Regions from separate parts of the Pseudomonas sp. Eqa60 genome, predicted to be linked through region 3. Evidence: riboswitches for the same ligand, from Rfam matches in the RefSeq annotation. Region 3 holds a riboswitch; each other region holds the start of a gene.
The links. Region 3 has a riboswitch for cobalamin ahead of KI242_RS19110 (CbtB-domain containing protein). Riboswitches for the same ligand answer to the same signal wherever they lie in the genome.

Region 1 (7,287 bases), 810 kb from region 3:
GCCGAAGCGTTGCCGCGTATCGAGCTGCCAGACATCGCCTTCGGCGCTGCGGCAGCTCTGGCAGTGATGCAGATGCCGGCCATCGAAATCCAGCAGCAACTGCCAACCCTCGATATCCACCTGCACCTGGCCAGCGCCCGAATGGCTGGCGCCGGGCCGTAGGGGGTAAACGCCAAGGGCGGCATCGCGCAGGCGCTGGCAGACATCTCGGGCATTCAGGCAGGGCATGGGGCTCTCGCGGGCAGTGCAGGGACAAAGGCGCTCAGGATATCCATCGACTGCGTGGGTGCAAGTGTCGATTGGTCGCTGTCCGACGCTGGCCCGGGCCAGTGGCTGGCGAACTCACTGCACGCCTGAAATGGCGCCGCAAAGCCCAGGGCCTTGCGGCAACCCCTCGATCAGAAGCTGTAGTCGGTGGTGACGAACAACGAGCGCGGTTCACCCATCAGCCATTGCTGGCCGCTGTTCTGTTGCGCCGCGGCATAACGCCGGTCCAGCAGGTTGTTCACCTGCAGGCCCAGGCGCACATCGGGCAGGGCCTGCCAGCCGAGGTTGGCATCCAGCACCGTGTAGCCGGGTACATCGACGCTATTGGCGGTGTTGGCATAACGCGCATCGACGTAGCGCAGGCCCATGCCGGCTTCCAGGCTCGGAGCCAGGGCCTTGTTCAGCCACAGGTTGGCGGTGCGTCGCGGCACGTTGGTGGGGCGATTGCCGGCCCGGGACACCGCTTTGCCAGAGACCACCTCATCGAAGTCATCGTACTCGGCACGCACCACCGAGGCGTTGGCCGAGACTTGCCAGCCGTGATCCAGGGCCAGCTCCAGCGAGGTTTCCAGGCCGTCGGCGGATTGCTGGCCGACCTGCTGCGCCAGGCGGGTCACCGGATCGGTGGTCAAGAGCTTTTTCTTGACGATGTGGTAGGCCGCCAGGGTCCATTCGCCACGGCCGCTCCAGAACTGCTGCTTGAGCCCGAACTCGGTCTGCTTGGCTTCGGTCAGGTCCATCTGCAACTGGCTCGGGTTGAGGCTGATCAGGTTGCTGACCCCGTCTTCACTGGTGGAGTACTGGCCGTACAGCGACAGTTGATCGGTGACCGCGAACACCAGGCCGGCGCGCCAGTTGCCGCCGGTGAGGCTGCGATCGGTGCGGGTGCCGGCGCGCAGATCACTGCGATCGATATGGTTCTGGTCGCGGCGGATGCCGGTCACCAGCGACCAGCGCTCCGACAGTTGCAGGCGGTTTTCCGCAAACAGGGCGAAAGTGCGGGTGCTGCTGTCGGTCTGGGGCGAGAAGGGCGAGCGGCTCTGGAAGTAGCCCGGTGCAGGGTTCCACGGGTCGATATAGTCGCTACCGATATCCTTGTAGGGCGAGTTGTTGGCCACGCCGAAGCGAATCCTGTTGTACTCCAGGCCGACCACGGTCCTGCTGTCCAGGCCGAACAGCGAGTGGTTGAAGGTGAAGCTCTGGCGATCGCCGATCTGCTCCTGATCGTGCTTGATCTCCAGGTAGTCGCCGCGCAGCAACTGCTCCCGGGAGCTGACCCAGTTGTAGGCTTCGGCGTTGCGCCAGTGGCGGCGGCTCTTGATGTAGTAGAGCTGGTTGCTGGCGCTGAGGTTGTCGCTCAGGGTCCAGTCGGTGTTGAGCCGGGTCCATTCGTCGTTGTAGCGCTGCACGGCGTTGCGCAGGTTGTAGTTCTTGGCCCGCAGGCTGTCGCGGTATTGGCCGGCAATCAGCGGCGTGCCGAAATAGCTGGCGGGTTCGCTTTCACCGCGTTCATGGGCCAGGGTGAAACCGAGGTCGTCGGTGGCTTGCCAGCGTAGCGCCGCGCTGAGTGCCAGGCTGCGTGACTGGCCCTGGTCGACCCAGCCATTGCTCTGCTGCTGGTTCAGGGTCAGGCGGTAGCTCAGGGTGTCGGTCAGCGAGCCGCCGCTGTCCAGGCCCAGTTGCTGGCGATCATGGGAGCCATAGCCCAGGCGCAGGCGGTTGTGGATCTCACCGTCGAAGGGCTTCTTGGCAATCACGTTGATCACCGCGCCGGTGGCGCCTTCCCCGTACAGCACCGAGGCTGGGCCGCGGATCACGTCGATGCGCTCGACCATCCACGGGTCCACCGGGAAGGTCTGGCTGCCGGCGCCGGTGTACAGGCGCGCACCGTCGAACAGGGTCATCACCGAGGAGTGCCCGGTAAAGCCGCGGGCCGACAGTGCGGTATTGCCGTTGCCCGGGGTGGCGATGCTGGTGATGCCGGGGGAGCGGGTGACGGCATCCTGCACCGTGAGGTTGTTGCGGTTGCTGATGGCGTCGTTGCCCAGGCTGCTGGTGCTGGCCGGAGTCTCCAGGGCCGTGAGGTTCAGCCGCGAGCCGGCGGGCAGGGGCGTGTCCAGAGAGGTTTGCGGGGCGCTGGAGACTCCGCTCACTTGGGTCTCGGGCAAGACCAGGGAGGTTTTCTGTTCAGCCTGTGCCAGGGCCGGGTAGGCCATGCAAGGCAGGAGGGTGAAACACAGCGAGGGGCTCGCCAGGTGTTGCAGCAAGGAGGTGCGGGACATGCGATTCCTACTACTTGTAAGGAATGAATGAATCCCGGAGGGAACAACGCATAGGGAATCGCGGGCAGCCGCGCCCACGAAAACCGGACTGCGCCCGCCCACCGCGGGGTTGTCAAACGAAGTTGCAGGCCGGTCTCCGGGCTTGCGAGGGTCATGAGGCATTCACCTTCCCATGCCTTGGCACAGTGGTCTGTCGAATGCTTCGCTCGCTTACCGTTGCGGGGGCAGCGCCGGACTGATCATCGAAATGACGCACCGGCTTCCCGTTTAACCCCATGCACGGCGGCATGGGACACCTGAAACTGGCGCGCATATGAGCACTGCCGAGCCCTTGCGTCAATGGCATGTGGCCAGCTACGGCGGCGGTTTCAGCGCTTTATGCCAGGCAGGTCAATATATTGACCTATTTTTCCCGGCGCTTAAATAATCGACAAATATCGACGCATTATTGACGATTTTGCTTTTCTGACCCAGTATGTCGGCGCTGAGCGATTGATTATCTTGAGTTTTTTTGACGCCAAAGCGCTGAACTCTGCTCCGAAAATAGGCGAAACAGCCTATGGCGCAGAGCAGCCACTAAAAACATGACGGCCAGGATGGCAAGTAGCCAGGGCTGATCCGTTGGCTGTGCTAGCTTCAGACGGCGTAGCCGCGATATTTCTCTTTGGAATGATCTATGTCTGCCGAACGGGTACTGGTTACTGGGGGCGCTGGTTTTATCGGTTCTCACCTCGTGGATGCACTGCTGGCCAAGGGTTATGCGGTGCGGGTTCTGGACGACCTTTCCACGGGCAAGGTCGGCAATCTGCCCATGGGCGATGCTGGCCTGGAACTGCTGGTGGGGGATGCCGCCGATGCGGCACTTCTGGCGGATGCCGTTCAGGGCTGCGATGCCGTGGTGCATCTGGCTGCTGTGGCGTCGGTCCAGGCTTCGGTCGAAGACCCGGTGGCCACCCACCAGAGCAATTTCATCGCCACCCTGCGCCTGTGCGAGGCGATGACCGCGGCCGGTATCCGCCGCGTGGTGTTCGCCTCCAGTGCGGCGGTCTATGGCAATAACGGCGAGGGCACGCCGATTGCCGAAGACACCCCTAAATCTCCCCTCACGCCCTACGCGGCGGACAAGCTCGCCAGCGAGTACTACCTGGACTTCTACCGCCGCCAGCATGGGCTGGAACCGGTGATCCTGCGCTTTTTCAATATCTTCGGCCCGCGCCAGGACCCTTCATCGCCGTATTCCGGGGTGATCAGCATTTTCAGCGAGCGGGCCAAGGCCGGGCGGCCCATCACCCTGTTCGGCGATGGCGGGCAGACCCGCGACTTCGTCTATGTCGCGGACCTGGTGAAGATCCTGGTGCAGGGCCTGGAATGCCCCGCGCCGGCAGCCGATGCCACCAATGTCGGGCTCGGCGGGGTGACCACCCTCAACGATCTGATTGGCGCCCTGCAGCAGATCAGCGGCAAGCCGCTGCAGGTGAGCCACGGCGCGACCCGCTCCGGGGATATCCGCCATTCCAAGGCCGACAACCGCCGCTTGCGCGAGCGCTTCGACCTGGGCACGCCCAGCAGCCTGGCCGAGGGCCTGGAACGGCTTTACCGCAGCCTTTAGTTCGTTGCCTTAGGGGCGCCCGCCATGGCGGCTGCCCTAGAGCCTGATGTTGTGCAGATTGATCTACTGAAGAGTGAGTTATGGATATCGAGTTTCGCAGGGGGCATGTCTGCAAAGTGGTTCGACGCCTGTTTACCGCATTGGCCTTGTGTGCCACCAACACCCTGGTGCAGGCCGCACCCGCGGCGCCCGCCAGTGTCGGGTTCTGGTACGCCGAGCAGCCACCCTTGCAGGAGCTGGCGCAGTTCGAATGGGCAGTAGTCGAGCCCGGCCATATGGCCAGCGCCGATGTCGCCACCTTGCGCAAGCTCGGCAGCCAGCCGTTCGCCTACCTGTCGGTAGGGGAGTTCGACGGCAACCGCGCTGCCCTGGCCAAGCAGGCCCTGGCCCAGGGCGCGAGCCCCGTGCGCAACAAGGCCTGGGACAGCCAGGTGATGGACATCGCCACCCCGGCCTGGCGCGAACACCTGTTCAAGCGTGCCAAGGCGCTGCAGGACCAGGGCTACGCCGGCCTGTTCCTGGACACCCTGGACAGTTTCCAGTTGCTCCCCGAGGCCGATCGCGAACCGCAACGCAAGGCCCTGGCCTCGTTCCTGCGGGAACTGCACAGCCGGCTGCCCAACCTCAAGCTGTTCTTCAACCGGGGCTTCGAGGTACTGGGCGAGCTCGATGGCGTCGCCTCGGCCGTGGCGGTGGAATCCATCCACGCCGGCTGGGATGCCTCGGCCAAGCGTTACCGCCCGGTTTCTGAAGCCGACCGCACCTGGCTTGAAGGCGAACTCAAGCCGCTGCGCGCACGCAACATCCCGCTGGTGGCCATCGATTACCTGCCGGCCAACCGTCGGGAAGAGGCACGCAAGCTGGTCCGGCAATTGAGCCAGGAAGGCTTTATACCGGTGGTCACCACCCCGGACCTCAACGCCCTGAGCATGAGCACGGTGGAAGTCCAGCCGCGGCGCATCGCCATGCTCTATGACCCGCGCGAAGGGGAACTCTACGATCACGCCGGGCACCGCATGCTCGGTGGCCTGCTGGAGTACTTGGGTTACCGGGTGGACTACTTCCCGGTGGACGACAGCCTGCCTGCCTACAGCTTCGCCGGCCTTTACGCCGGGGTGGTGCTGTGGATGACCAGCGGCCCGCCCGAGGACAGCCGTGCCTTCTATAGCTGGGTCGGCCAGCGCCTGGATGAGCAGGTGCCCCTGGCGATCATGGCCGGCCTGCCGATCGAGGACCGGGCGCTGCTCAAGCGCCTGGGGCTGAACCTGGCGGCGCCGGGGGCTCGCGATGCCCTGCATGTGCTGAGCCAGGACAAGAGCCTGATCGGCGCCTTCGAGGCTCCGGTGGTGGCGCGCAGCCGCGAACTGACCCGCGTGAGCCTGCTGCCCGACGGGCCGAAACCAGCCCTGGTGCTGGGCGATGACAAGGGCGGCAAGTACGTCCCGGTGGCCACCGCCGCCTGGGGCGGCATGGCCCTGGCCCCCTATGTGGTGGAGGCCAATGTGGAGCGCAGCCGCTGGATCCTCGACCCGTTCGCCTTTATCCAGAAGGCCCTGCGCCTGCCGTCCCAGCCACGCCCGGACACCACCACCGAGAACGGTCGGCGGATCGCCACGGTGCATATCGACGGTGACGGTTTCCCGTCCCATGCCGAAGTGCGTGGCACCCCGTATTCCGGGCGCCAGGTGCTGGACGACTACATTCGTCCCAACCCGTTCCTGACCTCGGTCTCGATCATCGAAGGCGAAGTCGGGCCCAAGGGCATGTCGCCGTTCCTGGCGCGGGAGCTGGAGCCCATCGCCCAGGAGATCTTCGCCGACCCCAAGGTCGAAGTGGCCACCCACACCTACAGCCACCCGTTCTACATGCAGCCGGAGAAGGCCAAGAAGGACGAGGATTTCCACGCCGAATACGGCCTGCGCCTGAATATCCCGGGGTACAAGACCCTGGATTACAAGCGCGAGATCCTCGGCTCGCGGGACTACATCAACAGCCGCCTGACCACCGCGCAGAAACCGGTGAAGCTGGTCTTCTGGCCGGGGGATGCGCTGCCCAGCGCCGAGACCATCAAGCTGGCCTACGACGCCGGGCTGAAAAACGTCAACGGCGGGCAGACCATCCTGACCAAGGCCAACTCATCGCTCACCGGCCTGTACCCGCTGTTGCGGCCGACCTCGGGCGGCTTGCAGTACTACGCTCCGGTGATCAACGAGAACATGTACACCAACCTCTGGAAAGGCCCGTACTACGGCTTTCGCGATGTGATCGACACCTTCGAGCTGACCGACAGCCCACGGCGCCTGCGCGGCATCCACCTGTACTACCACTTCTATTCGGGCACCAAGCAGGCGTCGATCAAGGCCATGACCGACATCTACCAGTTCATGCGTGGCCAGCAGCCGCTGTCATTGTGGATGAGTGACTACCTGGACCGGGTCCACGGCCTGTACCAGGCAAGCCTGGCGCGGACCGCCAATGGCGACTGGCAGGTACGCGGCATGGACGGCCTGCGTACCTTGCGCCTGGACCCGGCGCTGGGTTGGCCGGACCTCGGCCGCTCGGTGGGGGTGGCCGGGGTGCGCGACTTGCCCCAGGGGCGCTATGTAGCCTTGAGCAGCGATCATGCGCTGTTGGCCCTGCGCCCCGAGCGCGATCCGCGCCCGGCACTGGAGCTGGCCAATATTCCCCTGCGCGACTGGCGCTATGTCAATGACCGGCAGGTGAGCTTCTCCTTTGCCGGCCAGTTCAACCTGGAATTCTCGGTGCGTTCGGCCAGCGCCTGTCGGGTCGAGGTCCAGGGCCAACGCTACGCCGGCAAGTCCGAACAGGGCCTGTGGCATTTCCAACTTCCCATGAAGCAGGTGAGTGATGCCCAACTCCTCTGCAACTAAGGCCAAGGCGCCCAGCGCGCGGCTGCTCAACCCCTGGGCCTTGCTGCTGGTGGCGATCGCCGTCGGCGTGCTGCTGTGGGCAACCTTTCGCAATGAAGAGGCGTTCCGCCCCAAGGGCGGGCAGCCGGACGAAGTGTCGGCCAGCTACGCCGAGGTGCTGCTGGCCGCACACCCGGAAAACAATGAGCTGCGCACCCAGCTGCTCGACCTGCTGATTCAGCTGGGGGACTACCCCAAG
Region 2 (7,287 bases), 1.6 Mb from region 3:
CCCCTGGCCTACATCATCGGCATGGTAGCGATGGTCTTCACCGCCCTGAGCTACGGCGCCATGGCCCGCGCCTTTCCCATCGCCGGTTCGGTGTATTCCTACGCCCAGCGCGGCCTCAACCCCCATGTGGGCTTTCTTGCCGGCTGGCTGATGCTCCTGGACTACCTGCTGATCCCGCCGCTGCTCTACGTCTACGCGGCCATGGCGCTCAACCACCTGTACCCGGAAGTGCCCAAGGTCGGCTTCATCCTGGCGTTCCTGGTCAGCGCCACCTTCGTCAACCTGCGCGGTATCACCTTCACCGCGCGGATGAACATCCTGTTCCTGCTGGCGCAACTGGCGGTCCTGGGGATCTTCCTGTTCTACGCCTGGAATGCCCTGCACGGTGGCGCCGGCAACGGCCAGCTGACCCTGGCGCCGCTGTACAACCCGGAGAACTTCCACTTCGGCATGCTGATGCAGGGCGTGTCCATCGCGGTGCTGTCGTTCCTCGGCTTCGATGCCATCTCCACGCTCGCCGAAGAGGTCAAGGGCGACCCGGGCCGCAGCGTCGGCCGCGCCGCGCTGATCACCCTGGTGGTGATGGGCGCGATCTTCGTGGTACAGACCTGGATCGCCACCGACCTGGCCGCCGGCATGGGCTTCAAGTCCGCCGACACCGCCTTCTATGAAATCGCCGAACTGGCCGCCGGCAGCTGGCTGGCGACCCTCACCGGAGTGGCCACCGCGCTGGCCTGGGGCGTGGCGGTGGCCATCACCTCGCAGGCCGCGGTATCGCGCCTGCTGTTCGGCATGGCCCGCGACGGCAAGCTGCCTAAGGTGCTGGCCAAGGTCCACACCAAGCACAACACCCCGCACATCAGCATCTACCTGGTGGCGGTGCTGTCGCTGCTGATCTGCTACCTGTTCATCAACTCGGTGGACACCCTGACCTCCCTGGTCAACTTCGGCGCCCTGAGCGGCTTCATGCTGCTGCACATCACCGTGATCAATTTCTACTGGCGCCGGCAGAAGTCCGGCCAGGTGGTGCGCCACCTGATCTGCCCGGTAATCGGCTTCGTGATCGTCAGCGCCATCATGTACAACATGGGCGTGGATGCGCAGAAACTCGGCGCCATCTGGATCCTTGCCGGGCTGGTCTACCTGTTCCTGCTGAACAAGCTGGGCAGCGGCGCCGCCCTGCCCGACCCGCTCAAGCACTAGTTGCACCCGCGCGGCGCCCCAGGGCGTCGCGCCAACCCCGGCGCTGCCAGCAAGAGCGGCCCGGGGACTGGCCGCCGGATGCCGCGGCCGTGGAACTGCGTGGTAACCGACAGTGATGTCTGGCCAGTGCCTGCCCCCCCGGGGCAAGCGGCCCTTGATACAGGAGTACACCCATGCTGGCCTTGCGTCCGGTGGCGTTATCCGATCTGCCCCAACTGCGGCGCCTGGCCCGCGAACGCCTGCTGGGCGTGACCTCCCTGGTGGATGACGAAACCTGCCTGCGGGACAAGATCCTCGATTCCCAGGCCTCCTTCGCCAAGAGCGATGCCAGCCAGGGCCCGGAGAACTATTTCCTGGTGCTCGAGGACCTCGACAGCGGCCAGTTGCGCGGCTGCTCGGACATCCTCGCCACTGCCGGTTTTGCCAGCCCGTTCTACAGCCTGCGCAACCGCCCGTTCATCAGCAGTTCCCGGGAGCTGAACATCCAGCACGGGGTGCCTACCCTGTCGCTGTGCCACGACCTCAGCGAACAGACCCTGCTGCGCAGCTTCCATGTCGACCCGCCGCTGGGCGGCACCCCACTGGCCCAGCTCACCTCCCGCGGGCGGTTGCTGTTCATCGCCGCCCACCCCCAGCGCTTCGCCGACAGCTGCATCAGCGAGATCGTCGGCTACAGCGACGCCAACGGCGAGTCGCCGTTCTGGCAAGCCGTGGGCCAGCACTTCTTCGACCTGCCCTATGTCGAGGCCGAGCGCCTGTGCGCCCTGCAGGGCCGCGGCTTTCTCGCCGAACTGATGCCCCAGTACCCGCTGTACATCCCGATGCTGGCGCAGGCGGCCCAGGACTGCATCGGCCAGGTTCACCCGGATGCCCGGGAGGCCTGCCAGATCCTGATCGACGAAGGCTTCGCGCCGACCCAGTACGTCGACCTGTTCGATGCCGGGCCGACCCTTCAGGGGCGCAGCCACCAACTGCGCTCGATCGCCCAGAGCCGGGTCGCCACCAGCTACCCCAGCCCCCAGAGCGGCCAGGGCCAGCAGTGGTTGCTGAGCAACGAGCGGCTGCAGGGCTTTCGCGCCATAGTCGCGGCGCTGGACACCGCCCCGGGCGCTGAAATCGGCCTCGACCCGGCCATGTTCCAGGCCCTGCAACTGGCGCCGGGCGAGCCGGTACGGAGCGTTGCCTTATGAACCGGCCCCTGTTGCCCCCCTGCCCGGCGTCATTGCCAGGAGCCCGCCAATGATCGTCCGTCCGATCCGCGTCACCGATCTGCCGGCGGTCTTGAGCCTGCTCGAAGGTAGCTGTCGCGAACTGAACAACCTGTCCACCGACCCCGAGCGCCTGGCCCATCGGGTGCGCTGGGCGCAGCGAGCCTTCGCCAACCAGGTGGAGCGGGCCGATGCCGACTACCTGTTCGTCATGGAAGATGACGAGCAGCAGGTGATCGGGGTCTGCGGCCTGAGCGGCGCCATCGGCCTGCGCGAGCCCTGCTACAACTACCGGGTCGGCACCACCCACGGCAGCGCCCCGGTGCTGGGCATCGAAAAGCACATCCCGACCCTGTTCCTGTGCAACGAGATGACCGGGCAGTCGCTGCTGTGCTCGCTGTTCCTGCGCCGCGATCACCGCCAGGGCTACACCGGCCGCCTGCTGTCCACCGCGCGCCTGCTGTTTGTCGCCGAATTCCCCCGGCTGTTCGGCGACAAGCTGGTGGCCGAACTGCGCGGCCAGCTCGACAGCCAGGGCCGCTCGCCGTTCTGGGACAGCCTGGGGCGGCACTTCTTCAAGATGGGTTTCCAGCAGGCCAATCGCCTGTCCAGCCACGGCAGCAAATCCTTCATCGCCGAACTGATGCCGCGCCAGCCGCTGTACACCTGCCTGCTCAGCCCCCAGGCGCAGGCCGCCATCGGCCAGGCCCACGCCAGCACCGAACAGGCGGTGAGCATCCTGCGCGACGAAGGCTTCAGCCATCAGGGCTGCATCGACATCTTCGATGGCGGGCCGCTGATCGAGGCCGAGGTGGCGAAGATCCGCAGCGTGCGCGAGAGCCAGACCCTGCCCCTGCTAGTGGGCACTCCGGACGCACAGGCGCCGGTGTGGCTGATCCACAACCGGCGCCTGGAAAGCTGCCGCATCACCGCCGCCCCCGGGCGCCTGGTTTCGGGTTGCCTGCTGGTGGACCGGCTGACTGCCAAGCGCCTGCAACTGCAGCCGGGCGACTCGGTACGGGCGGTGCCGCTGCTGGCCTGCGAGTCACGCACGGCCCTGCACGCACAGCGGCACCTGGCTCCGCAAAGCGCCCTGCTCCTGTAGCCGCTGCCGCAGGCTCGGGCCGCGTTCGGAAGAACGGCCCGCAGGGGCGCGAAATCTCAAGACCGCTGAGGCGCTCGACATGAGACTGCCAAGCAAGGCCCTGCGGGCCTTTGCGCAGCCTCGCGCGCTCGGCAGTGGCTACAGAGGCGTCAGGGCGATGAATCCGGTAACACCTGGCGGCAGGCGCAACATTGACGAACGCCGGGGCGGATGTTCATATGCCGCCCAGTTTCAGGTGCCTCCTGCCGCCGTGCAGGAGGTGAAACGGGAAACCGGTGTGCCCCTTTTCGGGCAAGTCCGGTGCTGCCCCCGCAACGGTAAGCGAGTGCTGCATTCAACAGGCCACTGTACCCAAGGTATGGGAAGGCGAATGCCGCCAGACTCGCAAGCCCGGAGACCGGCCTGTGACGTCTGTTTGGCAATCCTGCGGTGGGCGGGCATGGGCCGGTATGGTCGCGTGCCCGTGGCCGATACCCTCTCCTGCGTGCTTCCCGAAGACACTTTCGAGAAGACCAACAATGACAACACCTGACTCTTTGCCTGCACGCGACTGGCGTGCACCTCGCCGCACCATGAGCGGCGCCCTGCTCGGCTGCCTGTTCAGCCCCCTGCTGCTGGCGGACGACAGCCCCCTGACGCTGGACCAGCAATTTGTTTCCGCCCCCTCGGTGGAGTCCACCACGGTGGCCGAAATGGCCCGCTATGGCAGCAAGGTGGAGATCATCGACCGCCAGCAGATCGAACGCGCCGGCCCCAGCAGCGACATCACCCGGGTCCTGCAGATGTACGTGCCGGGGCTGTATGTGGCGCCCAAGAATGGCCCCTTCGACTACGGCACCTACTCCCTGCTGGGCGGGCGCAACGACGACACCCTGATCCTGCTGGACGGCGTGCGCCTGAACAACCGCCTGTACGGCGGCCTGTACCTGGATACCCTGCCGGCCAACGCCATCGAGCGCATCGAGGTGCTCAAGGGTGGCCAGAGCCTGCTGTTCGGTACACAGGCGGTGTCCGGGGTGATCAACATCGTCACCCGCAGCCCGCAGACCCGCGACGTCTCCGGCGAGGTCAACCTGGGCCTGGACAGTTTCATGGGCAGGAGCGGCGATGCCCGCGCCGAGCAGATCCTCAGCAACGGCCTGGGCGAGCTGGGGCTGTTGGCCTATGTCAGCCACAACGTCTCCGATGGCTACCAGCCATTTCGCAACAGCGCCTACAACGCCAACACCCGGGACAAGAAACGCGGCTATGAAGTGACCACCTTCGGCGCCAAGGCGATCCAGGGCCTTGGCGACGCTTCGCGGCTGGAACTGTTCTACCAGTACAGCGACGCCAACCTGGATTTCGCCCGCCCGGTGAACAACCGGAAAACCACCAACGACCGCATCCAGCAGATCGCCACCGCGACCTTCGAGCAGCGCCTGGACGAAGGCTTCAGCTACTTCGTCAAGGGCCATGTCAACGACTGGGACACCCGCTACACCAGGATCGACAGCCTCGACGACGCCAGCCTCAAGGTGCGCAACCACAACGACTACTGGGGCTTCACCGACTGGGGCCTGCAGGCCGAGGGCAAGGCCGAGCTGGACGGCGGCCACGTGCTGGTATTGGGCACCGACAACCAGTGGTTCAAGGGCCAGGACGACGTGCTCAAGATCGATAACAAGCAGGCCCAGGCCAATGCCCTGTACACCCAGCTGCGCCCGGTGTTCGACGCCCTGCCCGACTGGCACCCGAGCCTGGGCGTGCGCCACGAGAAAATCAGCGGCGGCGAAAGCGCCACCGTGGGCATGCTCACCTCGCTCTACGACCTGACGCCCCACTGGCAACTGCGCGGCCAGTACGGCAGCGCCTTCAAGCTGCCCAACGCCGAGCAGCTGTACGCCAACGAGGACTACGAAAAAGGCAACCCCGACCTCAAGCCGGAAAAGAGCCTCAATGCCGAGCTCGGCCTGGACTACAAGGGCAGCCTGCTGGCCGGCGAATTCAACGCCAGCGTCAGCGCCTTCCACCGCAAGATCGACGACCTGATCACCCTCGACGCCAACGATGTCTGGAGCAACGGCCAGGGCCGAATCAAGGTGCGCGGCATCGAACTCGACGGGCGCTGGCAGTTCAGCCCGCAATGGACCCTGCAGGCGGACATGACCCGCAACCTGTTGGAGTCGCGCAACGGCGTGACCCTGAGCAACATCCCCGGTTTCTTCGCCCGTTCGCGGCTGGGCTTCGAAGCCCCGGACCGGATGTGGGGCGTGGGTGGTGCGGTCCGCTACATCGGCCAGATCGACAGCCCAAAGAACGTCGACTACGGCCACTATTCGGTGGTCGACGCCGATGCCTATCGCTACCTGGATACGGCCCAGCAGCACCGCCTGAGCCTACTGGTGGAGAACCTGTTCGACCGCGACTACAGCACCAGCATGACCAGCACCTCGCCCTCGGTGGACAACCTGGGGCGCCCCTTCACCACCGAAGTGCGCTACACCTACCGCTTCTGAGGCCGACCGACATGCATGAGAACTATCAACGGGTGCTGTTCGTCGGCCCCGGCCTGCACGGCGGCGCCCTCGGCGAAGCCTTTCGCAAGGAGCTCGAGGCCCTGCGCGGCGACGGCGCCGACACCCGGGTGATCGACACCCTGGACGGCTTCGACAGCCTCTGGGCGGCGCTGGGCGAAGCCCTGCCCGAGGACGGCGCGAAGCTGCTGGTGGTGGACCTGGAACCCAGCTCCGACAGTGCCTACCTGGACTGGCTGCGCGATGAGCTGGGGCGCCTTTCCCAGGCCCACCCCCAGGCACCGCGGCTGTGGATCACCGCCCAGGCCCTGGGCCGGCGCGGGCTGGACGCGGCCCTGGCCTGCGCCAGCATCGGCCAGCGCGAGCGCCACCTGGCCTGCGACAACGTCAACGCGGTGCAGAGCGACCCGGACTGGTCGCGGGTGCCGCCCCATGCCCGCCAGGTGTTCCTGTGCACCGGCCCGCGCTGCGTGCGGCGCGGCGCCCTGGCGCTGTGGAAGACCCTGCGCCGCGAACTGCTGCGCCTGGAGCACATGGAGACGCCCGGTGGCGTGCTGCTGACCCGCACCGCCTGCCAGTTCCCGTGCAACCTGGGGCCGGTACTCACCGTGCACCCGGACGGCTGCTGGTACCGGGTGCGCGATGACGGCGAGGTGCTGCGCCTGGTGCAGCAGCACCTGGTCCAGGGCGAACCGGTGGCGGACCTACGGATTCCCGCGCCCTACGGAGGAACGGCGGATGCCTAGCAGACTGCTCGGCCTGCTGCTGTGGCTGGCGGCCCTGCCGGCCCTGGCGCACAGCTACCAGAACTGTGGCCGGACCTGGACGGTGGACGGCCCGCCCCAGCGCATCGTCGCCCTCAACCAGCACAGCGCCGACCTGCTGCTGGCCCTGGGTGCCGGGCCGTCGATGATCGGCGTCGCCTATCTGGACGACGATGGCCAGGCCCAGGCCGAAGGGCTTTACCACGGCGTGCCGGTCATCGCTCGCCAGTACCCGTCGGCAGAAGTGCTCTACAGCCTGAAACCCGACCTGGTGGTGGGCGGCTTCGCCTCGGCCTTCCCGGAAAACTTCAGCTCCCGGCAACGCCTGGGGGCCATAGGCGTGGGCAGCTACCTGCTGGAATCGGCCTGCGCCGGGCATGACCAGGACTACTTCGGGCATATCCGCCGCGACCTGCTGACCCTGGGCCGGCTGCTACGCCAGGAGGCCCGCGCGCAGCAACTGGTGGGCCAGATGGATGCCGACCTGGAGG
Region 3 (7,287 bases):
ACCTGCATCGGATTGGCCAGGCGAAAGCTGGGGTAGTCCTCGGGCAATTGCTCGGCGGCGTCCGCCAGCAGCGCCAGGCTGGAATCGCCGCTGCACAGGATCACCAGCTCGGCGGGGGTTTGTCCCAGGTCGGCAATGTTGTCATCCGACACGAAACCGCCGGGCTGGGTCCTGAGCAGATGCATGGCTTAGACGCTGAGTGCGGCGCGCAGTTGCGCTTCGAGCTGGGCGGCGTCCAGTTCCTGGCCGATCAGCACCAGGCGCGTGGTACGGGCCTCGTCGGCGCCCCACTTGCGGTCGAAGTGCTTGTCGAAACGGGTGCCCACGCCCTGGATCAGCAGGCGCATCGGCTTGTTGGGGATGGCGGCGAAACCCTTGACCCGCAGGATGCCGTGCTTGACCACCAGTTGGGTCAGGGCGTCCAGCAGCAGGCTTTCGTCGGCCTGGGGCAGCTCGATGGAGATGGAATCGAAGGCGTCGTGATCGTGGTCGTCGTGATCGTCATCGCCGTCATGGTGATGGTCGTGGTGACTGTGGCGGCCGTCGATGTGTTCCTCGGAACCGGCACCCAGGCCCAGCAGCACATCCAGGGGCAGGCGACCGCTGCTGGCTTCGATGACCTTGACCGCCGGCGGCAGCTCCTCGGCCACTTCCAGGCGCACCTTGGCCAGGTCTTCGGGGCTGATCAGGTCGGTCTTGTTGAGGATCACCAGGTCGGCGCTGGACAGCTGGTCGGCGAACAGCTCATGCAGCGGCGATTCGTGGTCCAGGTTGGGGTCGAGCTTGCGCTGGGCGTCCACTTGATCGGGGAAGGCGGCGAAGGTGCCGGCGGCCACGGCCGGGCTGTCGACCACGGTGATCACCGCATCGACGGTGCAGGCACTGCGGATTTCCGGCCACTGGAAGGCCTGGACCAGAGGCTTGGGCAGCGCCAGGCCGGAGGTCTCGATGAGGATGTGGTCCAGGTCGCCGCGGCGCGCCACCAGTTCGCGCATCACCGGGAAGAACTCCTCCTGCACGGTGCAGCACAGGCAACCGTTGGCCAGCTCGTAGACTCGGCCGCTGGCCTCTTCCTCGGTGCAGCCGATGGCGCATTGCTTGAGGATTTCGCCGTCGATGCCCAGTTCGCCGAATTCGTTGACGATCACCGCAATGCGCCGGCCCTGGGCATTGTCCAGCATGTGCCGCAACAGGGTGGTTTTGCCCGAGCCGAGGAAGCCGGTGACGATGGTGACGGGAAGTTTGGCCAGTGTTTTCATCGGATGCCCTTTGGCAAAAGGAGGCGGGCAAACGGGACGAGAACCGCAACGCCGGGCGCGCGGAGATTTCGCCACCGGATCACCCCGCCCGGTTGTAGTGAGAATCTTGGATCGAGGCAGGTCTCCTGGCTGAGGGCTTGCCAGTCGTCGGACCGGCGATTGCTGCGCCTTCCCACCGGCGTCGTCGACGCCCATGCAGTGGCCTTGCAGCAATCGAACCCTTCACAGTTGCGGGGGCAGCCGCGGCATCGACCGCGTTCCCTTCTTAGCTTCGACCCGTGGCCGAAGAACCTCGAAAGCGCAAGGCTACGCAGAGCCAGGGGGACGGTCAATCGACAATGCGCCCGTAGCAGCCGGCTTGCCGGCGAAAGGGCCATTGAACCTTGCACGAGCGCGGCGCACACCTGCGCAGCGGTCACGGCAATTGACGCCCCTGCCCCGCCCATGATCTCCTACACACCTTGTTACGGGTGCCCCTTACAGGGTGAAACGGGAAACCGGTGAATCACGTGCTTTACTACAAAAGCCGTGGCCAGTCCGGTGCTGCCCCCGCAACGGTAAGCGAGCGAAGTGTCAGATCCACTGTGCCAAGGCATGGGAAGGCGACACTTGCCGGCACGGCATGACACAGCCCTGCCCCTCGCAAGCCCGGAGACCGGCCCGCAACACTTACATAACAACCCGCGGTGGGCGGGCGCTGTTGCAAACCCTGCGTGGCCATCACGCGGGGTTTTCCTGCGCCTCTACCCCGCTGACACTCCAGAGGGAAGCGCCATGTCGATCATCAGCAGCACCAGCCACTCCGCCAGCACGACCTCCACCCTGAGCCAGCGCCTGGTGGCCGCCATCGGCGCCTCGATCCTCGGCGCGTGCCTGGTGTACTTCGCCGGCTTCTCCCACATCGAGGCGGTGCACAACGCGGCCCACGACACCCGCCACAGCGCCGCCTTCCCTTGCCATTGAGACCTGCCGACATGATCAAGCGTATCGCGCAAACCGCAGGTTTCACCGGCCTCTTGGCCGCCCTGCTGCTGACCCTGCTGCAAAGCTTCTGGGTCGCCCCGTTGATCCTGCAGGCGGAAACCTATGAAAAGGCCCCAGCGGCCGAAGTCCATGAGCACGCCGAAGGCGCCATGGCCGCCCACAGCCACGATGCCGAAGCCTGGGAGCCGGAAGACGGCTGGCAGCGTGTGCTGTCCACCACCGGAGGCAATCTGGTGGTGGCCGTGGGCTTCGCCCTGATGCTGGCCGGCCTCTACACCCTGCGCGCGCCGAACCGCACGTCCCAGGGGCTGCTCTGGGGCCTGGCCGGCTACGCCACCTTCTGCCTGGCGCCGACCCTGGGCCTGCCGCCGGAACTGCCAGGCACCGCCGCAGCCGACCTGGCACAGCGGCAGATCTGGTGGGTCGGCACCGCCGCCTCCACCGCCGTGGGCCTTGCCCTGATCGTGTTCGCCGGCAACTGGCTGCTGAAACTGCTGGGCGCGGCCATCATCGCCGTGCCTCACGTGATCGGCGCGCCACAACCGGAAGTGCATTCGATGCTGGCCCCGGAAGAACTGGAGGCACAATTCAAAATCGCCTCACAGTTGACCAACGCCGCCTTCTGGCTGGCCCTCGGGCTAATCAGCGCCTGGTTGTTCCGGCGCAGGAACACGGATCAGTACTCGGCATGATCGAAGTAAGCGCAGCGCCGACCCTGGTGGTCGGCCTGGGCTGCCAGAAAGGCTGCCCGGTGACCACGCTGCGCGCCTTGCTCGACCAGGTCCTGGCGGCGCACCAGTGGCAGGCCCGGCAGGTCCTGGCCCTGGCCAGCATCGACCTCAAGCGCAACGAACCCGGCCTGCTGCAACTGGCGGAGCAACTGGAACTGCCGCTGACCTGTTTCAGCAGCGGCCAGCTCGCCCCCTTTGCCCTGCGCCTGAGCCACCGCTCGCAAATCGCCTTCGAACGTACCGGCTGCTACGGCGTGGCCGAAAGTGCCGCCCTGGCCCTGGCCGAACAGCTGTCACCCGGCCCGGCCACACTGCTTGTTCCCCGGCAAAAATACGCCCAAGCCACCCTGGCATTGGTCGCCGCCCGGTAGAATCCCCGATAATCCCCGCCTTCGATCATGAGCAATCTTCATCTGAAGCACGGCTCCCGACCTTTTTTCACAGGACACAGCCATGACTGTCTATTTCATCGGCGCCGGCCCCGGCGACCCGGAACTGATCACCGTCAAGGGCCAGCGCCTGATCCATCGTTGCCCGGTGATCATCTACGCCGGCTCCCTGGTCCCCCAGGCAGTGCTCGACGGGCACCGCGCGGAGCGGGTGATCAATAGCGCCGAACTGCACCTGGAGCAGATCATCGAGGCCATCAAGCAGGCCCATGCCCGGGGCCAGGACGTGGCCCGGGTGCATTCCGGCGACCCGAGCCTGTATGGCGCCATCGGCGAGCAGATCCGCTGCCTGCGGGAGCTGGGCATCCCCTTCGAGATCATCCCCGGGGTCACCGCCACCGCCGCCTGCGCTGCCCTGCTGGGGGCCGAACTGACCCTGCCGGACGTCTCCCAAAGCGTGATTCTTACCCGCTACGCGGACAAGACCGCGATGCCTGTCGGCGAGGATTTCGCCAGCCTGGCGGCCCACGGCGCCACCATGGCCATCCACCTGGGGGTCAATCACCTATCGAAGATCGTTGCCGAGTTGCTGCCCCACTACGGCGCAGACTGCCCGATTGCAGTGGTGCACCGCGCCACCTGGCCGGATCAGGACTGGGCCCTGGGAACCCTGGCGGACATCGTCGATCAGGTGGCGGCCAAGGGTTTTCGGCGCACGGCACTGATCCTGGTGGGCCGGGTGCTGGCCACGGATGCATTCAGCGAATCGTCGCTGTACCGCGCCGGGCACGCACACCTCTACCGCCCTTGACTCCCTTTGCGGGAGCAGGCTTGCCAGCGAAGGCGATCTGGGAATTGGTGCAAGGCTCTAGGGCCCTTTCGCCGGCAAGCCGGCTCCTACGGAGGCTTTTGGGGGGAGCTGGCTTGGGGGCATAAAAAAACGGCGCTCACGGGGCGCCGTTTTTTCAAGTCGCAGCGAACGCCTTAGTAGTAGGCGTTTTCTTTCTGCGTGTGGTCGGTGACGTCACGTACGCCCTTGAGCTCCGGAATGCGCTCGAGCAGGGTGCGCTCGATGCCTTCCTTCAAGGTCACGTCGGCCTGGCCGCAGCCCTGGCAACCGCCGCCGAACTGCAACACGGCAATGCCGTCCTCGACCACGTCGATCAGGCTGACCTGGCCGCCGTGGCTGGCCAGCCCCGGGTTGATCTCGGTTTGCAGGTAGTAGTTGATGCGCTCGTTGACCGGGCTGTCGGCATTGACCATCGGCACCTTGGCGTTGGGCGCCTTGATGGTCAGCTGGCCGCCCATGCGGTCGGTGGCGTAGTCGACCACCGCATCATCGAGGAAACCTTCGCTGAAGGCGTCGATGTAGGCGGTGAAGCTTTTCAGGCCCAGGGCCTTGTCTTCGGGTTTCTCTTCGCCCGGCTTGCAATAGGCGATGCAGGTCTCGGCGTACTGAGTCCCTGGCTGGGTGATGAAGATGCGGATGCCAATCCCCGGGGTGTTCTGCTTGGATAGCAGATCAGCCAGATAATCGTGGGCGGCGTCGGTAATGGTTATGGCGCTCATGGTGGTTCCTCGCAGACGTGGGCGCAGTTTACGCCAATCCAAGCCGCTGACAAAGTCCTAGTATTTTTGTCGGGATAGACTTTGGTATAGAGCGTCCCCGGGCCGCGCCAAGGCGCAGTCCGGGGGCGATGACAGCTCTATGTCAGAGGTTTTCGTAACGGTTCATGTCCAGGACCCCGGCTTCCACCGGGTCGGTTTCCTGCAGGTAGCGGGTCTGGTCATGGAAGTACTGCCAGAACTGCGGATGGCTGCGGCGGATGCCCCAGCGCTCGACGATCCTCTCGAAGCTGGCGGCGTCCCGGGCCGCCTGCATGGCGTCGACGAACTCCGGCACTTGCCCGGCCGGTACGTTGAACATGAAGTTCGGATAGCTGCTGAGAATCCCCGGGAATATGGTCAGGGTGTCCAGCCCCGGCTGATAGCGCAGCGACTCGCCGAGCATGAAGGCCACGTTACTGTGGGCGCGGTTGCGCAGCATGCTGTAGAACTCGCGCTTGCCGCTGGCGGTCTGGACACGCAGCAGGGTCGCTTCCGGCAACTGTTCGATGACCTTGAGGCCCGCCGCCGGGCGCGATGCCAGGCGGCTCAGGGCCTGCTCGGCATCCTGCAGCGCCGGGTCGATGTTCGGGCGTGAGCAGTAGGCGCTGTCACAGCGGTTGATCGGATCCGGCTTGGCGTTGAGGTCGCCATAGCGGGCCAGCAACTGGTTGGCGAAGTCCTTTTTCGGGTCCTTGAGGTCGAGCTTCAGCGCGCTGCGCTTGTCGTCGTCGATGGACTCGTAATCCAGCCACATCTTGAACTTGCCGCTGTTCTGGTACCAATCGTCGAGGAAATCCTCGCGGGTGCCGGCGGGCATCAGGCGCAGGAAGTTCTGCTCCGCGCCATTGCGGATCAGGTCGAAGTACAACCGGGTCTGGGCCTGGTGGGAGACGTTGCCGAACACGTCGAAGTTCACCGCCAATTGATAGTAGGTGCGCTCCAGCAGCGGGTAGTCGAACAGCCACATCGTCTGTGGCACTTCGCCGATCAGGCCCTTGGTCACCGAGGCGCTGTCGAAGTGGCGGAAGATGCTCAGCAGCGCGTTGTCGTTGCCGGCCCACAGGGTCGACCAGCTGGGCGCCGGCGAATCGGCATAGGAATCGCGGCGCAGGGCCTCGTACTCGTTGCGCTTGTCGCGATAGGCCAGCCACAGGCTGAGCACGCTGCCGACGTCGTCGTTCTGCCCGGGCATGGCCAGCAACGGCGTGGCCTGGCCGCGATAGGCCGGGTCGGTGATGTACAGGTCATGTTCGGGGGCCTGGAACAGCGCCCAGAAGTTGTCGCGGATCACGTCGGTGGCGATCTGCCCGCGGCACACCGGGCCACGGATAAAGGTGCGCACGAAGTATTCGGCGTTATCCAGCATGAACTGGTAGCGGGCCTTGGCCGGAATCGCCTCGAAGGTCTCGAACGGGTTGGCCCGGCGCGCCGGCCCGTAGCCCGGCAGGGCCGTGACCTGCCAGTCGCCGCTGTAGAACAGGGTCTTGACCCGGGCCATCTTCGCCGCGCTCAGCGGGTAGGTGATATGGGTCTTGTGCACGATCACCCCTTGCACCGGCCACAGGCGGTAGTACACCTGGGTGCCCGGGTCGTCGTTGGGGCGACGGGTGTTGATCAGGTCGATGGGCTGGCCACTGGGGGTACGGGAACGCACCCACTGGAAGAAATGCCCCGGCTCGCCGCCTTCAAAATAGAGATGGGCGAGGAACAAGTGTTCATAGAGCCAGCGCGCCACCAGGCTCTCCCGGGCGCCAGGGGCGTTGAGCAGGTTTTCCCACTGAGCCACTTGCAGGCTTTCCCGGGCACTGGGGGCCAGGCCTTGCTCGTCGATGGGCGCGCCCGAGGCCAGCCAGCGTTGCAGGGTCAGGTATTGCTGATCGGTCAGGCCGGTGACCGCCAGGGGCATGCCTTCCTTGGGGTGAGCCCCGGCATAGGCGTCGAACTCCGCCGGCTGCGGGCACATGTTCTCGCGGCTCAGGCCCAGGGCGATCTCGCTGGGCAACTTGGCGTTGGGTTGCAGCGGGGTGCGATGGCCCAGTTCCAGCATGCGCGCCATCAGCGCCGCCTGGCTGCCCTGGGCGTCAAGCACCGAATAGAAGCCCTTCTGCTGCCAGGCACGCTGGCCAGTGGCGTCATAGAACAGCCGCGTAGGCGCTTGGGCCTTGCTGCGCTCGCCGTCGTACACCGGAATCTTCGAAGCACCGCGGCTGGCCCCTTCACCACTGCCCAGGTTGAGCTGACAGGCGGAGTCGTAACAGGCATGACAGGCCACGCATTTCTCGGTAAAGATCGGCTGGATGTCGCGGGTATAGGAAA
Region 4 (7,287 bases), 920 kb from region 3:
CGTCCTCGGCTTCCAGGTGCAGGTCCAGGACATAGGGCAGCACGCCGATCACCGGCTTGCCGGTGCGGGCCTCCAGCCAGTCCAGGCCCGGTTGCAGCAACGCCAGGTCGCCACGAAAGCGGTTGATGATGAAGCCCTTTACCCGAGCCTGCTCACTGGGAGACAGCAGTTCCAGGGTGCCCACCAAATGGGCGAAGACCCCACCGCGGTTGATGTCGGCGATCAGCAGCACCGGGCAGTCCACCGCCTCGGCAAAGCCCATGTTGGCAATATCGCCGGCCCGCAGGTTGATCTCCGCCGGCGAGCCGGCGCCTTCCACCATCACCACCTGATAAGCGCTTTTCAGGCGCTCATGGGAAGCCAGTACGGCCTGCATGGCGATGGCCTTGTAGTCGTGATAGGCCACGGCGTTCATGCTGGTCACGGCGCGGCCGTGAATGATTACCTGAGAGCCGGTATCGCTGTTGGGCTTGAGCAGCACCGGGTTCATGTCGGTGTGGGGCGCCAGATTGGCCGCCTGGGCCTGGACGGCCTGGGCCCTGCCGATCTCGCCGCCATCGGCAGTCACCGCACTGTTGAGGGCCATGTTCTGGGGCTTGAACGGCACCACGCTGACACCCTGGCGCCGCAGCCAACGGCACAGGGCCGTCACCAGGGTGCTCTTGCCGGCATCCGAGGTGGTGCCTTGAACCATCAGAGTGCTCATGGATATTCCTTGCGATAGGCCTGCAGCGCCTGTTCCAGGCGATCCCAATCGGCCTCCTCGGCGGGCAGGCCGAAGCGCAGGCTGCTGTTATGAGTGAACAGCCGCAGGAGAATGCCGCGGCGCGCCATGAAGTGATAAAGCGATTCGGCCTCGGCACTGATCAGCCACTGAAACAGCGCGCAACCGCCCTGGGGCTTGAGACCATGGCGCTCGAGGACTTCAACCAGACGCTCGCTCGCCGCTTCGCTGCGCAACCTTTGCCGGGCGTGCCCCTGGGTATCGCGCAGGCAGGCCTGCCCCACCACCCGGGTCGGCCCGCTGACTGCCCAGGGTCCGACCTGCTCCGCCAGCAGTTTGAGCAGCCGGCGCTCGGCCAGGACAAAACCCAGGCGTACTCCGGCCAGGCCAAAGAACTTGCCGAACGAACGCAACACAATCAGCCCCACCTGATGGGCGTGGCGGGCCAGGCTCAGGTGCGGGGTGTTGTCCATGAAGGCTTCATCCACCACCAGCCAGCCACCACGCTGAGCCAGGCGCGCGTGCCAGTCCAGCAGGCGCTCCGGGGTCAGGCTCAGTCCGGTAGGGTTGTTCGGGTTGACCACCACCAGCACATCGAGGCTGTCGAGGAAGAAATCCACTTCCTGCTCCAGCACTTCGCGTACCCGGTAGCCGCTGCGGCGCCAGGCTTCGGCATGCTCGGCATAACAGGGCGACAGCACACCGACCTTGCCCGCTCGACGCAAGCGCGGAAGCAACTGGATTGCTGCCTGGGAGCCGGCCACCGGCAGCACTTCACTGGCGCCATAGTATTCGCGGGCCGCCTGTTCCAGTCCGTCATCGGTTTCCGGCAGGCGCGCCCAGGCACGCAGCGCAATGGGCGGCAGGGGAAACGGCCAGGGCGCCAACCCGCTGGACAAGTCCAGCCAGGCATCTTCGGCAATCCCGTATTGCTCGGCCGCCTTGCGCAGTCGTCCGCCGTGCTCAAGCATAGAATTCAGCCCCCAGGCAAAGAATCAGCAGCCACAGCCAGACACCCCGCTGCACCAGCTGCCAGCCACGATCAATGGAACCGGCACTGGCCGGCTCGCCTTCACCCAGTTGCGGGCGCTGATGCAGCTCACCGTGATAAATCGCTGCGCCACCCAGTTCCACTCCCAGGGCGCCCGCCCCGGCCGCCATCACCGGGCCAGCATTCGGGCTGTCCCAGGTCGGGCCCTGGCGGTGCCAGCACTTGAGTGCCAGCCGGGTCTTGCCCAGCAAGGCGTAAGTCAGGGCCACCAGGCGCGCGGGAATGTAATTGAGCAGGTCGTCAATCTTCGCCGCAGCCCAGCCAAAACGTTCGAAGCGCTCGTTGCGGTAGCCCCACATCGCATCCAGGGTATTGCTCAGACGGTAGAGCACCACCCCGGGCGCGCCGGCCACGGCAAACCAGAACAGCGCGGCGAACACCGCGTCGCTGCCGTTTTCCAGCACCGATTCGGTGGCCGCGCGGGCCACTTCGGTGGCGTCCAGCTCGCTGGTCTGGCGACTCACCAGAAACCCCACCCGGCGGCGCGCTTCTTCCAGATCGTCACTGCGCAACGCCTGGGCCACCGGCTCCACATGCTCGCCGAGGCTGCGCAGGCCCAAGGCGCAGTACAACGCCAGGATTTCCACCAGCCAGCCGACGTAGGGCAACCAGGACAGCGCTGTGGCCACCAGGGTCAGGGGCACCACCGCCAGCACCCAGGCGGTGACGCCATGGCTGCGCCAGCCACGGCCGGCGGAGTTGAAACGTTGCTCGATACGATCGGCCACACGGCCGAACGCCACCAGCGGATGCCAGCGCCTGGGTTCGCCCAGCAGCGCATCCAGCGCGACCCCGGCGACACTCAGCAAGGCCACACTCATTGACTCACTCCCCAGTAATTCTCATACAACAACTCACTCAGCGGCCGCGGTTGCGCCCAGCCTTCCAGTGCCAGCATCGGCGCCGGGTAGAATTCGGTGACCGGGCCCAGGCACAGCACGGCCACGGGCTTGGCACCTGCCGGCAGCCCCAGCAGATCGGCCAGGGCCTGAGGATCGAACAAAGACACCCACCCCATTCCCAGGCCTTCGCTGCGGGCCGCCAGCCACAGGTTCTGGATGGCGCAGGACAGGGACGCCAGGTCCATCTCCGGCAGGGTCCGACGGCCGAAGATGTGTCGTTCGCGGTCATCCATCAAGGCGGCCACCAGCACCTCGGCACAATCGCTGATGCCTTCGACCTTGAGCTTCATGAACTCGTCGGAACGCTCACCCAGGGCTTGGGCGGTGCGCACCCGCTCCGCCTCCACCAACTGCTGGATGTGCTTGCGCAACAGGCGGTCGCTGATGCGAATAAAACGCCAGGGCTGCATCAACCCGACACTGGGCGCCTGATGCGCTGCTTCCAGCAAGCGCCGCAGCACTGCCGGCTCGACACTGCCACCCGCGAAATGACGCATGTCGCGGCGCTCAGCGATGGCCCGATAGACCCCCTCGCGCTGCGCCTCAGAGAACCCCTGCTCACTCACCCGCCACGCCCTCGGCTAAAACCGGCTGAACAGGCGCGCCCGGCGCAAACAACGCCGCCACCGCCGCCGGATTGGACGGGAAATAGAAGTGCACATAAGAGGCCGTCATCCGTCCCTGGCGATACACCGCTTCCGCGCCGCGCCCGCCGTTGGGGCTGAGCCCACGGGCGATGGGCAGCAGCTCGGTGCTGGTCAGGGAATGGTGATAGGTGTGGCCGCGCAGATTGCCTTCGGGCAACTCCACCGCTTGCAAGGCCAGTGCCGCCAGGCGCTTCTGCATTACCGCATCTCCGGGCAGCAGGCCCAGGAGCTCGGCACGCTGGCCTTCGACATCGGTCAGGGAGTCCAGCAGGTAGAGCATGCCGCCGCACTCGGCGAGCAGCGGCTTGCCGGCCGCGTGATGGGCACGAATGGCCTGCAGCATGCGGCTGTTGCGGGCCAGGGCCTGATGGTGCAACTCGGGATAGCCGCCGGGCAGGTACAGGCTGTCCGCGTCGGGCAGTTGGGTATCGTGGATCGGCGAGAAGAAGCTCAAGTGCGCCCCCATGGCTCGCAACAGATCGAGGCTGGCGCCATAGGTGAAGGCAAACGCCTCGTCCCGCGCCACGGCAATCCGCACGCCCTTCAGCAGCGGCGCGCAATCCACCGGCGTGGGTGAAGCAAAACTCACCGCTGGCGGCAGTTCCACCTGGCAACTGCTGGCCAGGGCCTCGGCGGCGGCATCCAGGCGCAGGTCCAGATCATTCAGCTCGCTGGCCTGCACCAGCCCCAGATGGCGGCTGGGCAGCTCGATATCGGTTTCCCGGGACAAGGCGCCATACCAGCGCAAGCCTTCCGTCAGGCTGCCTTCCAGCAACTGCGCATGGCGCAGGGTACCAACCCGGTTGGCCAGCACCCCGGCAAACGGCAGGTCCGGCTGGTAGCGCGCCAGGCCCAGAGCCAGGGCGCCGAAGGTCTGGGCCATGGCGGTGCCATCGATCACCCCCAGCACCGGCACGCCGAAATGCCGCGCCAGATCGGCGCTGGAAGGGGTGCCATCGAACAGGCCCATGACCCCTTCGATCAGAATCAGGTCGGCCTCTCCCGCCGCCTCCCAGAGCAGACGGCGGCTTTCCTGCTCGCCCACCATCCACATGTCCAACTGGTACACGGCGGCACCACTGGCGCGCTCAAGAATCATCGGGTCGAGGAAATCCGGGCCGCACTTGAAAACCCGGACCTTGCGCCCCCGGTTTCGGTGCAAGCGGGCCAGGGCCGCGGTCACCGTGGTCTTGCCCTGGCCGGAAGCCGGTGCGGCGATCAACACTGCCGGGCAATGACGAACATCAGTCATGAATTCACGCTCACAGCTCGACACCTTTCTGCGCCTTGATCCCGGCCTGGAAGGCGTGCTTGACCATGCCCATCTCGGTCACGGTATCGGCCAGCTCGATCATCTCCGGCTTGGCGCCGCGACCGGTCACTACCACATGCTGCATGGGCGGACGTGCCTGCAGGTCACTGAGCACCTGATCCAGATCCAGGTAGCCGTGCTTGAGGGCAATGTTCAGTTCGTCGAGCACCACCAGGCCAATATCCGGGTTGCTCAGCAACTCCCTGGAAACCGCCCAGGCGGCTTCAGCCGCAGCAATATCGCGCTGGCGATCCTGGGTTTCCCAGGTAAAGCCTTCGCCCATCACGTGAAAGCGCACCTGCTCGGGGAAACGCCGGAAGAACAGTTCTTCGCCGGTGCTGTTACGCCCCTTGATGAACTGCACCACGCCACACTGCATACCGTGGCCCATGGACCGCGCCAGCATGCCGAAGGCCGAGCTGCTCTTGCCCTTGCCGTTGCCGGTCAATACCAGCAGCAGGCCGCATTCGTTGGGCGAGTTGGCAATGCGTTCATCGATCACGGCTTTTTTGCGCAACATGCGCGCCAGATGGCGCTCGTCACGATCGGGGGATTCACTCATGGGGCAGCTCTCCGTTGGGGCTGGGGAACGGGGGGCAGGGAAAAGGAACAGACGGCGCTAGCCTGGCATCGCCCACCGTGATGCCGTTGGATGGATCAGGCCGGTCTCCGGGCTCATGAGCGGCATGGCTGCCGGACTGCGCGCCTTCCCGTGTCATTGACACAGTGGCGTCAGGCGCAGTCTTGACTCATCTACCGTTGCGGGGGCAGCGCCGGAATCGTCGTCGGCTCCATCATTGGAACAGACCCTGACCGGCTTCCCTGTTTCACTCTGTCGGCCACCGGCCACAGAGCACCTGAAACAAGTCGCGAAGGTTAGAGGGTTGGGGGTGGAGCGTCAATTAAAGCCGGCCGTCGCCCCCGGCACAAAACTGCACTGCATCAATAAACTGACGCCAATCTTGTGCCACACTCAGAGCAATGATATCAAATAGCCACTTTTCAGCGCCCCCGGCGCCAACCACACAACAATAAGGGGTAAGTTCGATGCAAGGCATGATCATCAGCAATCCGAAGCTGGAATTCCTGCGCCCGATGCTGGAACGCTGGTTCGATTGCATCGATCGCTACAACGCGGTTCGCGGCGATAACGAAACGCCCTACTGGTTCGACGAGCAGGCCAATCTCGGGCTGCTCAGCGCGGCGGCCTGGATGGCCGAGATGGTCAGCCTGGAACACAGCCCCAGCAGGAAACAGCAGGAAGAAGGTGCGCGCAACGCCCGCACCGACCTGTACCTGGCCACCAAGGAAGAGCGCGCCTACATACACGCCACCCAGCGCTGGCCAAGGGTCAACAGCCTGAACCTGACCCAGGCACTGCTGGACGTTGCCCAGGATGCAAGAAAGATCAGCTACGCCAGCGACCTGAGACTGGGTTGCCTGTTCGTTGCCCCACAAAAATCCCAGCACAGCGCTACGCCGGAAGAGCTCCAGGACATGCTCGACGAACTGCAGAAGGAGCACTGCTGCGCCGTGGCCTGGTACTTCCCCTATGCCTATCGCAAGCTGCACAACGAGGCCGGCCACTACCACCCGGGCGTCGCCGTGCTCTTCAAGGAGGCCCGCTGATCGGGCGGAACCATCGACTGGCTATGCTTCTCTATGACTACGACGTCCGTGCACTCATAGGGAAATTCGCATGCTCAAGCTTCAGCACAGCCTACTGATCGCCATCGCCGCCGGCCTCGCCGCCTGCGGCGAAACTTCCAGCCTGCAGGTATCCGACGGCACCGGCCCCAACCCCAAGCTGCCAGAACCTAACCCGACGCTGATCCCCACGGTCAACATCGCCCCCGCCATCGGCTGGCCGCAAGGTGCAAAACCCCAGGCCGCGGCCGGCACCCAAGTCAAGGCTTTCGCCGAGAACCTCGACCATCCACGCTGGCTCTACGTCCTGCCCAATGGCGATGTGCTGGTGGCGGAAACCAACGCCCCGCCCAAACCGGATGACAGCCAGGGCATTCGCGGCTGGATCGCCGGCAAGATCATGGGCCGTGCCGGGGCGGCCGTGCCCAGCGCCAACCGCATCACCCTGCTAAGGGACCAGGATCACGATGGTGTGGCGGAGACCCGCACAGTGTTTCTGGAGAACCTCAATTCGCCCTTTGGCATGACCCTGGTGGGCAATGACCTGTATGTGGCCGATACCGACAAGCTACTGCGCTTTCCCTATCAGAGCGGCGACACCCAGATCAGCGCAGCCGCCACCAAGGTGGTCGACCTGCCCGGCGGCACCCTCAACCATCACTGGACCAAGAACGTTAGCGCCAGCAAGGACGGCAGCAAGCTCTACGTCACCGTGGGCTCCAACAGCAACGTCGGCGAAAACGGCCTGGACAAGGAGCAAGGCCGAGCGGCGATCTGGGAGGTGGACCGTGAAAGCGGCCAGCACCGCCTGTTCGCCACCGGCCTGCGCAACCCCAATGGCCTGGCCTGGGAGCCGGCCAGCGGCGCACTCTGGACCGCAGTCAACGAGCGGGACGAAATCGGCAGCGACCTAGTGCCGGACTACATCACCTCGGTCAAGGATGGCGCGTTCTATGGCTGGCCCTTCAGCTACTACGGGCAACATGTGGATGTACGGGTCGAGC

Region 1: another riboswitch for cobalamin. It lies ahead of KI242_RS15690 (TonB-dependent siderophore receptor); the one in region 3 lies ahead of KI242_RS19110 (CbtB-domain containing protein).
Region 2: another riboswitch for cobalamin. It lies ahead of KI242_RS11970 (TonB-dependent receptor); the one in region 3 lies ahead of KI242_RS19110 (CbtB-domain containing protein).
Region 4: another riboswitch for cobalamin. It lies ahead of cobO (cob(I)yrinic acid a,c-diamide adenosyltransferase); the one in region 3 lies ahead of KI242_RS19110 (CbtB-domain containing protein).

Annotation. Positions count from the first base shown of each region.
Region 1 covers NZ_AP024342.1:3,426,763-3,434,049, forward strand. The annotation lists gene KI242_RS15685 (hypothetical protein) at 1-228, opposite strand, end outside; gene KI242_RS15690 (TonB-dependent siderophore receptor) at 399-2,549, opposite strand; cobalamin riboswitch at 2,659-2,864, opposite strand; gene KI242_RS15695 (NAD-dependent epimerase/dehydratase family protein) at 3,226-4,158, shown strand; gene KI242_RS15700 (bifunctional glycoside hydrolase 114/ polysaccharide deacetylase family protein) at 4,239-7,049, shown strand; gene KI242_RS15705 (tetratricopeptide repeat protein) at 7,027-7,287, shown strand, end outside.
Region 2 covers NZ_AP024342.1:2,614,926-2,622,212, reverse strand. The annotation lists gene KI242_RS11985 (APC family permease) at 1-1,203, shown strand, start outside; gene KI242_RS11980 (arginine N-succinyltransferase) at 1,377-2,393, shown strand; gene KI242_RS11975 (arginine N-succinyltransferase) at 2,443-3,516, shown strand; cobalamin riboswitch at 3,733-3,937, shown strand; gene KI242_RS11970 (TonB-dependent receptor) at 4,089-6,014, shown strand; gene KI242_RS11965 ((2Fe-2S) ferredoxin domain-containing protein) at 6,026-6,778, shown strand; gene KI242_RS11960 (ABC transporter substrate-binding protein) at 6,771-7,287, shown strand, end outside.
Region 3 covers NZ_AP024342.1:4,240,428-4,247,714, forward strand. The annotation lists partial or broken gene cobN (cobaltochelatase subunit CobN) at 1-185, opposite strand, end outside; gene cobW (cobalamin biosynthesis protein CobW) at 189-1,259, opposite strand; cobalamin riboswitch at 1,357-1,569, opposite strand; cobalamin riboswitch at 1,711-1,938, shown strand; gene KI242_RS19110 (CbtB-domain containing protein) at 2,034-2,222, shown strand; gene KI242_RS19115 (CbtA family protein) at 2,234-2,935, shown strand; gene KI242_RS19120 (cobalamin biosynthesis protein) at 2,932-3,345, shown strand; gene cobM (precorrin-4 C(11)-methyltransferase) at 3,428-4,174, shown strand; gene nfuA (Fe-S biogenesis protein NfuA) at 4,348-4,932, opposite strand; gene KI242_RS19135 (fatty acid cis/trans isomerase) at 5,075-7,287, opposite strand, start outside.
Region 4 covers NZ_AP024342.1:5,157,345-5,164,631, forward strand. The annotation lists gene KI242_RS23115 (cobyric acid synthase) at 1-706, opposite strand, end outside; gene cobD (threonine-phosphate decarboxylase CobD) at 703-1,695, opposite strand; gene cbiB (adenosylcobinamide-phosphate synthase CbiB) at 1,688-2,596, opposite strand; gene bluB (5,6-dimethylbenzimidazole synthase) at 2,593-3,243, opposite strand; gene KI242_RS23135 (cobyrinate a,c-diamide synthase) at 3,236-4,576, opposite strand; gene cobO (cob(I)yrinic acid a,c-diamide adenosyltransferase) at 4,587-5,198, opposite strand; cobalamin riboswitch at 5,279-5,512, opposite strand; gene KI242_RS23145 (hypothetical protein) at 5,684-6,265, shown strand; gene KI242_RS23150 (sorbosone dehydrogenase family protein) at 6,336-7,287, shown strand, end outside.